DNA from 3 places in the Devosia sp. CN2-171 genome. Region 3 is predicted to be linked to each of the others. Evidence: predicted binding sites of a transcription regulator. Region 3 holds the regulator's gene; each other region holds the start of a gene.
The links. The regulator LexA, encoded in region 3, represses DNA repair genes until DNA is damaged. The targets are predictions, from matches to a motif close to TGTTCNNNNTGTGTTCNG.

Region 1: a site for LexA is predicted at 1,162-1,179, ahead of ssb (single-stranded DNA-binding protein). Genes of this name have one in related genera too.
Region 2: a site for LexA is predicted at 2,253-2,270, ahead of recA (recombinase RecA). Genes of this name have one in related genera too.

What each region holds. Positions count from the first base shown of each region.
Region 1 covers NZ_CP186479.1:344,599-349,225, forward strand. The annotation lists gene uvrA (excinuclease ABC subunit UvrA) at 1-808, opposite strand, end outside; gene ssb (single-stranded DNA-binding protein) at 1,295-1,798, shown strand; gene ACOYW5_RS01710 (VOC family protein) at 1,858-2,280, opposite strand; gene ACOYW5_RS01715 (helix-turn-helix transcriptional regulator) at 2,356-3,057, shown strand; gene ACOYW5_RS01720 (phosphotransferase enzyme family protein) at 3,130-3,864, shown strand; gene ACOYW5_RS01725 (sensor domain-containing diguanylate cyclase) at 3,907-4,627, opposite strand, start outside.
Region 2 covers NZ_CP186479.1:383,814-388,440, reverse strand. The annotation lists gene alaS (alanine--tRNA ligase) at 1-862, opposite strand, end outside; gene recA (recombinase RecA) at 1,102-2,139, opposite strand; gene araD1 (AraD1 family protein) at 2,449-3,441, shown strand; gene ACOYW5_RS01890 (hypothetical protein) at 3,502-4,392, opposite strand; gene ACOYW5_RS01885 (hypothetical protein) at 4,452-4,627, opposite strand, start outside.
Region 3 covers NZ_CP186479.1:705,565-710,191, reverse strand. The annotation lists gene ACOYW5_RS03655 (2-dehydro-3-deoxygalactonokinase) at 1-862, opposite strand, end outside; gene lexA (transcriptional repressor LexA) at 1,155-1,874, opposite strand; gene glp (gephyrin-like molybdotransferase Glp) at 1,978-3,183, opposite strand; gene moaC (cyclic pyranopterin monophosphate synthase MoaC) at 3,180-3,644, opposite strand; gene trpC (indole-3-glycerol phosphate synthase TrpC) at 3,646-4,437, opposite strand; gene trpD (anthranilate phosphoribosyltransferase) at 4,437-4,627, opposite strand, start outside.

The DNA of each region.
Region 1 (4,627 bases), 360 kb from region 3:
TGAAGCCGGAGATGGGGTCGGCGAACTTTTCCGAGAAGATCAGGCGCTTTGGCTCGCCTTTCTCATCCACTTCATCAGCGAATTCGGCGAAGGCGATGCCGTCGGCGAGCTTCAGCGCGGTCTCGAAGCTCTCGGCGAGGCGGCCGGCGATATCGGGGCCGGCGACGACGCGATCGACCACGACTTCGATATCGTGCTTGATCTTCTTGTCGAGGGTCGGCGCGTCCTCGATGTCATGGAACTCGCCGTCAATCTTCACGCGCTGGAAGCCCTTGCGCATGAGGTCGTTGAGTTCGCGCTTGTACTCGCCCTTGCGGCCGCGCGCGATGGGGGCGAGCAGATAGAGGCGGGTCTCCTCGGGCAGCGCCATGACGATATCGACCATCTGCGACACGGTCTGGCTCTGGATGGGCAGGCCGGTGACGGGCGAATAGGGGATGCCGACGCGGGCGAAGAGCAGGCGCAGGTAATCGTAGATTTCGGTGACGGTGCCGACGGTGGAGCGCGGGTTGCGGCTGGTGGTTTTCTGCTCGATGGAGATGGCGGGCGAGAGGCCCTCGATCGACTCCACATCCGGCTTCTGCATCATTTCGAGGAACTGGCGGGCATAGGCCGAGAGCGACTCGACGTAGCGGCGCTGGCCCTCGGCATAGATGGTGTCGAAGGCGAGCGAGGACTTGCCGGAGCCAGAGAGGCCGGTCATCACGATGAGGCTGTCGCGGGGCAGCCTCAAGTCGACGTTCTTGAGGTTGTGCTCCTTGGCGCCACGGATGACGAGATCACGGTTCGGGTTGCGCTTGTCGGCCATCTAGACTTTCACCTCACGAGGCGCGCGACCATAGAGCCGCTCTGTGCCAAATCGTGTCAGGGTTTCAAAAATGAGGGGTCGGCTGCTCATCTGGGGATTGGGTGCCGGACTTACAACTTAACCACGCGAGACCGGCCGCTGTCACCATGACGGCAGGCGATTCCATTCACAGCTGGTGTGAACATAAGCGGAACAAAATGGCGTTGGTCAAGCCCCGCCTGACGAAAGGCGGGGCGGACGAAGGGTGTCGCGACGCGGTGGGGGGCTTGTGCCGGCGCGCTCGCTGCGGCTCCCGCATCCAAGCGTAAGTCACAGAACTTGGTGCCGGCCGGCTTGACAAAGCGCGCTGGGAGTAGAACATAAAGAGAACAGTCAAATCTGTGGGCGGGTGCGCATTGGGCGCGCGCCGTCGGAACGATAGCGGTAGGGTACGCGCTTGAGAGTTTCGACCCGGTGCGTATCCGGGAAAGTTGAAAGGAATGTGCCATGGCTGGCAGCGTGAACAAGGTGATCCTCGTAGGCAATCTCGGCAATGACCCCGAGGTGCGGAACCTGCCCAATGGCGGCAAGGTGGTGAACCTGAGCGTCGCCACTTCGGACCAGTGGCGCGACAAGAATACCGGCGAGCGCAAGGAGCGCACCGAGTGGCACCGCGTGGTGATCTTCTCGGAAGGGCTGGTGCGCGTGGCTGAGCAATATCTGCGCAAGGGCGCCAAGGTCTACATCGAGGGCGCGTTGCAGACCCGGAAATGGCAGGACCAGAGCGGGCAGGACAAATACTCCACCGAGATCGTGCTGCAGGGTTTTAACTCGACACTGACGATGCTCGACGGGCGTGGCGACGGCGAGGGTGCCTCGGGCGGCGGCTTCTCGGGCCCGCGCGAGAGCGCTCCGGCGGCTTCGTTCGGCGGCGGGCGGCAGGAGTCGCGGCGGCCGAGCTCGGCGCCGGCCTTCGAGTCCGGCCCGATGGACGACGATATCCCGTTCTGATCGGCTGAGCCGATACGGACAGAGGTTGGAGGGCGCGGTATGACCGCGCCCTTTTTCGTTCAGGCGCTGTAGGCGACTTCGATGTCGAATACCCAGGTGACGCCGAACTGGTCTTTCAGCATGCCGTAGAGTGGCGACCAGACGGCCGGGGCGAGGGGCTGGAGGATGGTGGCGCCGGCCGCGAGCTTTTCCCAACAGCCGGTGATGTCGTCGGCCGCGTCGCCGCGGACCGAGACGAAGAACGGAATCTCGCCGGCATTCCACGACAGGCGCGACGGCACGTCATAGGCCATGATGCGGAAGCCGCTGGTGGCGGCGACCTGGCCCCACATCACCTGATCGGCCTCGGCTGGTGCTCCGACGGCGTTGGCGTCGCGGTAGGTGACGATCACCAGGTCGCCGCCGAAGACGGACTGGTAGAGGCTGAGGGCGGCGCGGGCCTGGCCGCGGAAGTTGAGATGGGTGGTGGCTTTGACGGTCATGGCGGGCTCCTTGTTTGCTGAACCGATGCGGACCGGTATAAGCAGGCCCAACTGCCAGTTTCCGTCAGTTGGGTGATGGCGCGTTCGGATCGACTATTTCGCCTGCTGCAGACGATGCGCGTGATGCCCGCGCCGATAACTGCCTCCCGGCTGACCGAGGAGGTGGGCGTGTCGCTGCGCTCGCTCTATCGCGATATCGACAGCCTGCGCGCGGCGGGCGCTCGCATCGAAGGCGAGCGGGGCTATGGCTACCGGCTGATCGAGGACTATGCGCTGCCGCCGCAGACCTTCGATCGCACCGAGATCGAGGCGATCGCGCTCGGGCTGGCCGAGGTGCGGAACATGGGAGATCCGGCGCTGGCCAAGGCGGCGACCTCCGTGCTGGCGAAGGTGGCGGCGACGCTACCCGACGATCGCGAGCAGCACCTGTTCCACGCCATCTCGCAGGTCTACCGGCCCGAAGGACGCTACGCGCCGACGCCGTTCGTCGACGAGGTTCGGCTCGCCTGCTGGGAGGAACGTGGACTGACGATCCGCTATGCGGACGTGCGGGGCGAGGTCACCTCGAGGACGATCCTGCCGCTGGCGCTGGTCTATGCCGAACGCCGGATGACGGTGCTGGCGTGGTGCTGCCGGCGCGAGGATTATCGGATGTTCCACCTCGACCGGATCAGGACGCTGGAGGCGGGTGGCGAGAGCTTCCGGCCGCGGCGGGCGGCGATGCTGCGGGAGTATCTGGCGCGGCTGCGGGAGCGGGAGGGGACTGGGGACCGGTAGCTTCGATCCTCATTGTTCGAAGCAGCGGCGCTTGATCTATTGCCGGCCGATCACTTTGCATGAGGTAGGTCCGTGGGTTGGGAAGCGTTGGGGCAGTGGGGCGAGGACGCTATCAGGATTGAGCGGCTCACCGGCGGTACCGTCAATGATGTGTGGAGTGTCCGCGTCGGCGGGAAGCTGGCCGTAGGCAGGTTGGGGACGAGGGGCGATGTGGATCTGGCCTGGGAGGCAGAGCTCCTGCAGCATCTCGAGCGCGCGGGGCTGCACGTGCCGGCGCCGGTCCCGACCACGGACGGCCGGCTGTTTGTTGGCGGTCTCACCGTCATGGCCCACATGGAGGGCGGCCCGCCGCGAACGGCGGCTGATTGGAGGCGTGTCGCGGACACGCTTCGTGAGGTGCACCGGCTGACGCAGGGCTGGCCGCAGCGCCCGGGGTGGCGATCCTCGACCGATCTCCTCGCACACGACACCGGAACCAAGATCGACCTTACGGCGATGCCGGCCGAGGCAGTTGCGAGGTGCAGGGCGGCGTGGGCCAGGCTCGCGGGGCGCCAGATGAGCGTCGTCCATGGCAATCCGGACAATCCCGGCAACGTGCGCGTGACGGCGGATCGGGTGGCGCTCATCGACTGGGACGAGGCGCATGTCGATGTCCCCGAGCTCGACCTGGCGCTGCCCTACAATGGGGCGGGCCTCGAAGGCGACATGCGAGACGCTGCCGAGCAAGCAGCGGCAGCGTGGGAGGCGGCTGTCTGCTGGAAGGATGACTACGCCGTCAGGCGACTTTCAGAAGTTCGTCCGGTCTGATCGGCCCATGGTCGCGCTGGTGCGAGGTCATGCCTTGGTCGATCACCCTACCAGCCGCGAGCGCATTACACGCGGTGCCGCGATGGACTGGTTTCGGCCCTGGGCTTTGGCGTCGTAGAGGGCGCGGTCGGCGGTGCTGATCAGCCAGGTGCCGTCGTGGACGGCGTCTTCGTCGTGGGGGTCGATGGTGGCGACGCCGATGCTTACCGTTGCCACTTTCCACGGCAGGTTGCGCGGGTGCGGGATGGAGAGGGCCTGGATCTGGCGGCAGAGATCCTGGGCGATGGTGCGGGCGGCGTCGATGTCGGTATCCGGCAGGAGCAGGACCAGTTCCTCGCCGCCGAAGCGGGCCGCGAGGTCGGCGGGGCGGCGGGCGGCGAGGGCTGTGGCGGAGGCGATGGCCTTGAGGCAGGCGTCGCCGGCGAGGTGGCCGTTGTCGTCGTTGAAGCGCTTGAAGCGGTCCGCGTCGATCATCAGCAGCGAAAGCGGCGAGTGCGTACGGCGAGCGCGGCCGACCTCGCGGGCGAGGGCAGCGTCGAAGGCGCGGCGGTTGGCGAGTTCGGTCAGGCCGTCACGCATGGCCATGGTCTCGAGGCGCTGTTCGAGCTGCTTGCGGTCGGTGATGTCGCGGGTCACGCCGACAACGGCGAGCTGGCCGGACTGCTCGGCGGCGACGCGCAGCGAGGTTTCGAGCCAGATTTCGCGGCCGTCGCGGTGGAGCCGGCGGAAGGCCACGGTTTCCTGTTCGCTGGTGCCCCTGCGC
Region 2 (4,627 bases), 320 kb from region 3:
CGGCGATGAGGAAGCTCATCGAGCGCAGGTGATCGGCAATGACGCGCAGGCTCGGCGTCGTCGGATCGCCGTCAAATCCGGTTGCCTGCATCGTCGAGCTGACGAGCGACTTGAACAGGTCGATCTCGTAGTTGTTGTTCGTTCCCTGCATCACCGCGGCGACACGCTCGAGGCCGGCGCCGGTATCGACCGACGGCTTCGGCAGCTTGGTGCGCGAGCCGTCCGCGTACTGCTCGAACTGCATGAACACGAGGTTCCAGATCTCGACGAACCGGTCGCCATCTTCCTCGGGCGAACCCGGAGGGCCGCCCCAGTACTTGTCGCCGTGGTCGTAGAAGATTTCCGAGCACGGACCGCACGGCCCGGTATCGCCCATCTGCCAGAAGTTCGACTTGGCGCCGAGCCGCACGATGCGATCCTCGGGCAGGCCGGCGATCTTCTTCCAGAGCTCGAACGCCTCGTCGTCGTCCTCGTAGATCGTCGCGGTCAGCTTCGCCTTGGGCAGGCCCCACTCCTTGGTGAGCAGGTTCCAGGCCAGATCGATCGCGTGCTCCTTGAAGTAGTCGCCGAACGAGAAATTGCCGAGCATCTCAAAGAACGTGTGATGCCGCGCCGTGAAGCCGACATTGTCGAGATCGTTGTGCTTGCCGCCGGCGCGGACGCACTTCTGCGAGGTCGTCGCCCGCGCATAATCGCGCTTCTCGACGCCGGTAAAGACGTTCTTGAACTGCACCATGCCGGCATTGGTGAACATCAGCGTCGGGTCGTTCCGCGGCACCAGGGGGCTCGAGGCGACATGCTCGTGACCGTTCTTCTCGAAGTAACCGAGGAAGCTCGACCGGATATCGTTCACGCTCGTCATGACGGGTCTCTTACAGACAAAAGGCGAGGCCTCGGCCCCGCCAGCAACAACAGGAAACGCCTTCTATCGCGGGCCTCGCCGTGATGTCCAGCACAGGGGCGCGGACACGTTCATATTTGGCATGGAGAGGTCACAGACCGTACACGGCCACATCCGGCCGCACTCCGTAGATCGGCAAAGCACTCACAAAGCAAAGGGCGCCCGAGGCGCCCTTCAATTCGTAACCGACCTCGACCCGATCACGGCTCGCCTTCGTCGCCCTCATCGCCTTCCGGACCCGTGAGCAGCGCCTCGGCGAGTACGCCAGAACTCTCGCGAACGCTCTTCTCGATGATGTCGGCGATCTGCGGATTGTCCTTGAGGAACTGCCGCGAGTTCTCGCGCCCCTGACCCAGCCGCTGGCTATCGAACGAGAACCACGCACCTGACTTCTCGACGATGCCCGATTTGACGCCGAGATCGAGCAGCTCGCCGGTCTTCGAGATCCCCTCGCCATACATGATGTCGAACTCGACCTGCCGGAACGGCGGGGCCAGCTTGTTCTTGACCACCTTGACGCGGGTCTGGTTGCCGATGACTTCCTCACGCTCCTTGATCGCGCCGATACGGCGGATATCGAGGCGCACCGAGGAGTAGAACTTCAGCGCGTTGCCGCCCGTCGTCGTTTCGGGCGAACCGTACATCACACCGATCTTCATGCGGATCTGGTTGATGAAGATCACCATGGCCTTCGACTTCGAAATCGAGCCGGTCAGCTTGCGCATCGCCTGGCTCATCAGGCGGGCCTGCAGGCCCGGCATCGAATCGCCCATCTCGCCTTCGAGTTCGGCCTTGGGCGTCAGCGCCGCCACCGAATCGACCACCAGCACGTCGATGGCGCCCGAGCGCACCAGCGTATCGGCAATCTCGAGCGCCTGCTCGCCGGTATCGGGCTGCGAGATCAGCAGCTCATCGACCTTCACGCCGAGCTTCCTCGCATAGATCGGATCGAGCGCATGCTCGGCATCAACGAACGCGGCGATGCCGCCGTTCTTCTGCGCCTCGGCAATCACATGCAGCGCCAGCGTCGTCTTGCCCGAGCTTTCCGGCCCGAAGATCTCGACGATACGGCCGCGAGGTAATCCGCCGATGCCCAGCGCAATATCGAGACCCAGCGAGCCGGTGGAGATCGCTTCGACCTGGGCGATCGCGCCCTCGCCGAACCGCATCACCGTGCCCTTACCGAAACTCCGTTCGATCTGGCTCAGCGCTGCAGCGAGCGCCTTATCCTTATCCATCGATCCCTCAACCACGCGCAGAGGCGTCACAGCAGCAGCCATAATGGTGTCCCCTTATTCCACTTCGGTCGGCGCGGCGCAAACCGATTGATGTGCATCTAATGTACGTAGTTTGTTCTCATTTCGTTTCCAAAACGTCAAGAGGGTAAATTCCATGTGCCCTGCATCTGCAAAGTGCCCGATTCGCCACGCGGGCACCGCCGCCGACATAAGTAGTACTATTGGACCCTTGCCTTTTGCCCGCCCTTCAGTTCAATGCCCGCCAAACGGCGGAAGGCCGGCATTCTCGCATCCGAGGGGGACCCGCTTATGCATCTCATCCAGTTCACCGACGACAAGGGCGCCCGCGCCGTTGCCGCCACCGAAGGCGGCACGACGAGCACCGTCGTCGGTGTCACCAGCGTCTACGCCCTCGCAGCCGAGGCGGCGGAGCGCGGCCTCAGCCTGCGCGAAATCGTCATCGAGAAGGGCCTCGGCGCCACCGTCGACAAGGCAAAGCTCGCCGCCGAAGGCCGCCTGCTCTCGCCCGTCGACCACCCCGATGCGGCCCATCTCTATGTCACCGGCACCGGCCTCACCCATCTCGGTTCGGCCTCGACCCGCGACGCGATGCACAAGTCGAACCAGCAGCAGGCCGAAGCGCCGCTGACCGACTCGATGAAGATGTTCCGCATGGGCCTCGAAGGCGGCAAGCCCGCGCCGGGCCAGGTCGGCGTGCAGCCCGAGTGGTTCTACAAGGGCAACGGCAATATCGTCGCCGCGCCGGGCAGGCCGATTCCGTCGCCCGCCTTCGCCAAGGACGCCGGCGAAGAGCCCGAGATCGCCGGCATCTACTATATCGGCAAGGACGGCACGCCCTTCCGCCTCGGCTTCGCACTCGGCAACGAGTTCTCCGATCACGTGACCGAGCGGGTGAACTACCTGTTCCTCGCGCACTCCAAGCTTCGCTGGTGCTCCTATGGGCCGGAACTGCGCGTCGGCGAGCTGCCGCGCAACGTCGCGGGCATGTCGCGAATCCTGCGCGACGGCAAGGTGATCTGGGAAAAGCCGTTCCTCTCGGGTGAGGACAACATGAGCCACACCATCGCCAACCTCGAGCACCACCACTTCAAGTACGACCTGTTCCGCCAGCCCGGCGACATCCACGTGCACATGTTTGGCACTGCGACGCTGAGCTTCGCCGACGGCATCAAGACCGAGCCCGGCGACGTGTTCGAGATCGAGGAAAGCCAGTTCGGCCTGCCGCTCCGCAACGCCGTGGCCTGGGACGCCGAGCGCGCGGTGGTGATCAGGCAGCTCTGAGCCTCGGCTCAACGTGGAAACCGAAAGGGGCGCTGGAGCGCCCCTTTTTCTGCCCGCCAGCTAGAAGCGGCAGAGAACCTCCATGCCGACCGGCTGCCCGGTCTCCTCCGATACGACGCAGGAGTGGCCCGGACTGCCCGCCGGCATCGGAACCCCCTTCCCCAGCAGGAACCGCACTGAATGTGCGCCCGCCAGGTCTGCCGGAAAGTGCGGGATCGGTTTGACGATGCGGAACGCGCCATCCTCGATCGGCACGATCGAGCCGTTGGCCAGCAGTTGCGCGAGGCCTGCACGGCCCGGCATCACCGCGTAGGCCTCGACCGGGAACGGTGACACCACCGTAGCCGCATCCACCTCGATCACCGGGTTCTCGAAAGGACCGGTCTTGGGTTCCGGCGTCAGCGTCATGGACGGCACGGTGATGCCAAAGAGCCTATAACTGCCGCCGGCGGGAACGTCCTCGCGTCCGGCAAAGGCGGTGATGGATGCGGCGGCAGTCAGCGCCTTGAAGCCCTTGCCGAACTCATAGGCGACGCGAAAGCAATCGCGATATCCGGCGAACGTCACCGCGCTCTTCGGCAGACCTGTTGCCGCCTGCTGCTCATATCCGGCCAGCACCGCCTGCCTCACCCGCCCAGTGGCTCCCGTGAACTTCCAGATAATCGACTCGTACGCCCCCGCCATCACGAAAAGCGGCTTCTCGCCATCTTCAACCTTCACTTCGACGACATAGGTGGCTTCGTCCTGCGCGCCGACATGGCTGGTCGCATAGGCGACGCCCTCATAGGCGCCGATCATCACCACCTCGTCGCTCGCCATCGGCCGCGGGGTGTCGCAGCGCACGCCTTGCGCCAGGGCGGCACCAGACAGGCCCGCCAGGATCGCTGTGAGTACAAGACGCAGCATCGTTACACCCTGACCGCGATGGCGAGCAAAGTAGCCCACAGCCATGACGCCACCCTGTTTAGGGAACAGAGACTTCTCGGTCGGCCAGTAACTATTCCTAACCCTTAGCGAACGCCCACCTCGGCCTCGTCGGTCCGCTCGAACCGGCTGAGATACGCCACCTGCGCCGCATCCAGCACGCCAAGACGTTGCACCAGCCGCAACAGCATCAGCCCGCTATCGAACGGCGCCAGCGCCAGCAAGAGGCCATCCGCGAGGCGGGGCCGCCGCCGCTGCTCTC
Region 3 (4,627 bases):
TCGCGTCGACGACCCGGGTCTTCGCACCCAGCCGGTCGAAGCCGATCTGATAGAGGCCGCAGAGCCCCACGCTGCCGATCAAGGGGATCTCAGCGTTGCCGATCCAGTCGCGTTGTCCGCCAATCTCAGCGCCGATCAGCAGCCCGGAGAGGAAGCCGGCGCACCAGGCCGCGTTGCGTCCCGAAAGGAGCGAGCCGGCGCGAACCTTGAACAGCGTCGCCGTCAGTCGCTCGGGGTGTTCCAGCCCCTGGTCGAGGCCGGCCGAAAAGCCGAGATCGCGATCCTCGCCCTCGAGCTCGCCGTTGAGCGAGTGCCGCAGCACCGAATGGGTTCGCAACAGCTCGAACACTTCCCCGGTCATGGCGCTCGAAAAGCGCGTCAGCCGCGTCCCGTCGAGCAGCGCCCACTTGCTGTGCGTGCCCGGCATGACCACAAGGCCGGAGAAGCCGGGAACGAGCGCCGAGAGCCCGAGCAACTGGGTCTCTTCGCCGCGCATCACATCTTCCGCGCCGACATCCCTGAGGCACACGCCCGGCAGGATGCGCGGATCGAGTTCGCCCGGCATGTCCGGCGACACGGCACCGGCAGCGAGATTGCCGAGCTCGGCCGGTGCGTCGAGATACGGCGCCTCCATCCAGCCCTGCCGCGCCCCGGCCATGCCACAGATCAACACTTCGCTGACCTCGTCGGCGACGCCCTGAAGCAGGCCCGTCAGCACATCGGGATACTGCTCCCGGCTCAGCCGTCCCATGCCATCCGGCGACGAGCGCGCGAAAGCGATCTCACCGTCGGAATCAATTCCCCAGGCGCGCAGATTGGATGTCCCCCAATCGACCGCGACCCACTCGACTTGACCAGACAATACCCTCTCCCTTGCAGGCGATATTTCGCCGGCGCGCCCTCATGGCGCACAATCGGGAAGCTCATCCACTCGCTTAGTATGGTACCGAGAAAAATGTGCCCCAGGCGGCGGCGCGGACCCTAAAGCGTTTTCAGGAAAAGTTGCAGACTTTTCCGGTTCGAAAGCGCGACAAAGTGCTCCTACGTCTTTGTCGCGCCCGCCAAAGGCAAAATGTCCCACAACCTGCCCACACTCAAAGAAAAAGGGCCGGCGTCAGCCGGCCCAGTGACCCGATTGGCGGTGGGGTCGAAACTCAGTACTTGCGCAGCAGGCCGACGAGGCGGCCCTGCACCTTCACCCGGTCGGGCGGGAAGATGCGCGTCTCGTAAGCCGGGTTGGCGGCCTCGAGAGCCACCGAATTGCCGCGCCGGCGCAGCCGCTTCAGCGTTGCTTCCTCGTCATCGACAAGCGCCACGACGATCTCGCCCGTCGAGGCCGCGTCCTGCTTCTTGATCAGCACCGTGTCGCCGTCAAAAATTCCGGCATCGATCATTGAGTCGCCGCGCACTTCGAGCGCGAAATGTTCGCCTGGCCCAAGCATCTCTGGCGGTACCATGATGGTGTGGCTGTGTGTCTGAATAGCCTCGATCGGCGTACCGGCTGCGATCCGGCCCATCACCGGGATGGTCACCGCGCGATAGTCGCTGACCGATGTCACCGCGGCCGAGCGGGAAGGGGGCGTCGATACCTTGCCGAGATTGCCCTCGATGACCGACGGCTCGAACCGCGCCTTGCGGCCGCCGAGCGAGGGGTTCATCGAGTCCGGCAGCTTGATTACTTCCAGCGCCCGCGCCCGGTTGGGCAACCGGCGGATGAAGCCGCGCTCCTCGAGCGCCGTGATCAGGCGGTGAATGCCCGATTTACTGCGCAGGTCGAGCGCATCCTTCATCTCATCGAAGGATGGCGGAATACCGGACTCTTTCATCCGCTCGTGAATGAACATCAGAAGTTCGTGTTGCTTGCGCGTCAGCATGGCGGCCCCGTGAGCAGAATCGGAACAAAGACTGAACGTAGTTGTATCCGTTCCAGTTATGTTCTGCAACATCGCGGTAAAGATCGCGTTAGCGCGAAGGCGATCAGCCCCAGTTCAGCGGGATCACGTCGACGATCTCGCCCGGCGGCACGCCCGGCGAATCCTCGGGCACGACGATCAGCGCGTCGGCCAGCGCCAGCGAGGTCGAATGGCTGGAATCGGTCTCGAAGATTGGCGTCACCTGCATGTAGCCGATGTCGTTGCGGCTGAGATTGGCACGCATGAAATGCCGGCGCGGGCCGTTAGCGGGCAGTCCGAGCAGGGTCGGCACACCGATCCGCGGCCAGAACGGGTCGATGTGCCCCGTCAGTGCCCGCAGCATCGGCTTGAGGATGATCGTCGCGGTCACGAGCGCCGAAACCGGGTTGCCCGGCAGCCCGAACACCAGCGTTCGCCCGCGCGTCCCGAACATCAGGGGCTTGCCCGGCCGCATCCTGAGCTTCCAGAAATCCAGCTCGACGCCCAGGTCGCGCAGCACGTCCTGCACATAGTCGCGGTCACCGACGCTCGCCCCGCCGGTGGTCACCAGCACGTCGACGCCGCTGTCGAATGCGCCGAGCAGGGCCGCGTCGATCTTGTCCTTCCCGTCCGGCACGATGCCGAGGTCCACGATCTCCTCGGCATAGGGCGAGAACATGGGCACCAGCCCGTACGAGTTCGAGGCGATGATCTGGTCCGGCCCGAGCATGCCGCCCGGGGCCACGAGCTCATCGCCCGTCGCTACCACGGCGATCCGCGGCCGCTTCGTCACCACCAGTTCCGGCCGGTTAGCGGAGGCGGCGAGATTGAGCATCGCCGGCGTCAGTCCGACGCCGGCCGGCAGCAGTTCGGCCCCGCGCATGAAGTCAAAACCCTGCTTCCGCACGCTTTGGCCCGGCGTCGGCACCTTCTCGAAGCTGATCTGGTTGCCCTTGGCGGTCGCTTCCTCCTGCATGATCACGGCGTCGGCCCCGATCGGCATCGGTGCGCCCGTGAAGATGCGAACGCACTGGCCATGCTCCATCATGCCGACGAACCGCGCCCCGGCCTGCGACGTACCCGCCATCTTCAGCGGCCGGCCCGGCGACACCTCGGCGGCACGTACGGCATAGCCGTCCATGGCACTGGCGTCGAACGGTGGCTGGCTATGCGTCGCCACCAGTGGCTTTGCCAGCACGCGCCCATGCGCCTTGGTCAGGTGCACCGGCTCGCTGCCCAGTTTCGGCAGCTTGCGGAAGATCCGCTGGATCGCTTCATCCACCGGCATCATCGGTGGAAATCACCCGATTTGCCGCCCGACTTCTCCTCGAGCTGGACCGATGTGATCCGCATCGCCCGGTCATGCGATTTCGCCATGTCGTAGAGCGTCAGCGCCGCGACGGAGGCCGCCGTCATCGCTTCCATCTCGACGCCGGTCTGCGCAGTAGTCTCGGCGGTGGCCGTCACGAGCAGGGCAGGGCCGTCTTCGGTGATCTCGACGGACACCTTGGTCAGCGGAATGGGATGGCAGAGCGGGATCAGCTCGGACGTCTTCTTGGCCGCCATAATCCCGGCAATCCGCGCGACCGTCAGCGCGTCACCCTTCTTGAGCTCACCGCCCATGATCAGACGAATCGTCTCAGGCTGCGCCTCGAGCCGCGCCGTCGCCACGGCGCGCCGATGCGTGATCGCCTTGTCGCCGATATCGACGATATGCGCCTGCCCACGCTGATCGAGGTGGGTGAGCGCCATCTCAGCCGCGCAGCAGCTTGAGGGTCGCAGCGGTAACGTCGTCCTGCCGCATCAGGCTCTCGCCGACGAGGAACGTGCCGATGCCCGCCTTTTCGAGCCGTACCAGATCGTCATGGGTGTTGACCCCCGATTCCGAGACGAGGTGCACGCCCTCCGGCACGCCGCCCGCCAGCGTGATCGACGTATTGAGCGTCGTCTCGAACGTGCGGAGGTTCCGGTTGTTGATGCCGATGAACTCGGCATTGAGCCCGAGCGCCCGGTCCAGCTCGATCTGGTCGTGCACCTCGACGAGCGCATCCATCCGCCATTCCTCGGCGGCATCGAGCAGGTAGCGCGCTGTATCGTCGGTGACCGCGGCGAGGATCACCAGGATACAGTCTGCCCCCCAGGCGCGGCTCTCGGCCACCTGATAGGTCTCGAACAGGAAGTCCTTGCGGAGCACCGGGAGTTTCGTGGCATTGCGCGCCTCGATCAGGTACCCCGGCGCGCCCTGGAAGCTCGGTCGATCGGTCAGCACCGAGAGGCACGCCGCCCCGCCCAGCTCATACGAGCGCGCGATCTCCGCCGGGTTGAAATCCGGCCGGATCAGCCCCTTCGACGGGCTCGCCTTCTTCACCTCGGCGATCAGCGCGAACTGGTGTTCCTCGCGCTTCATCTTCAGTGCCGAGAGGAACCGGCGCACCGGCGGCGCATCATGGGCCTCGGCCACCACGTCGGCCCAAGGGCGCAGTGTCTTCGCCGCCGCGATTTCCTCGCGTTTGTAGACTTCGATCTGGGAGAGGATGTCGGACATCAGCTGTTGGAAACCGCTATGAGTTTATCGAGGGTCGCTTTGGCACGGCCGGAATCGATCTCGCGCGCCGCGAGATCCGCGCCGAGCTTGAGCGTGTCAGCCCGTCCGGCGACGATGAAGGCAGCAGCAGCATTGAGCAGCACCACGTCACGATAGGGGTCCTTGACCCCATCGAGCAGGGCGCGCAGCC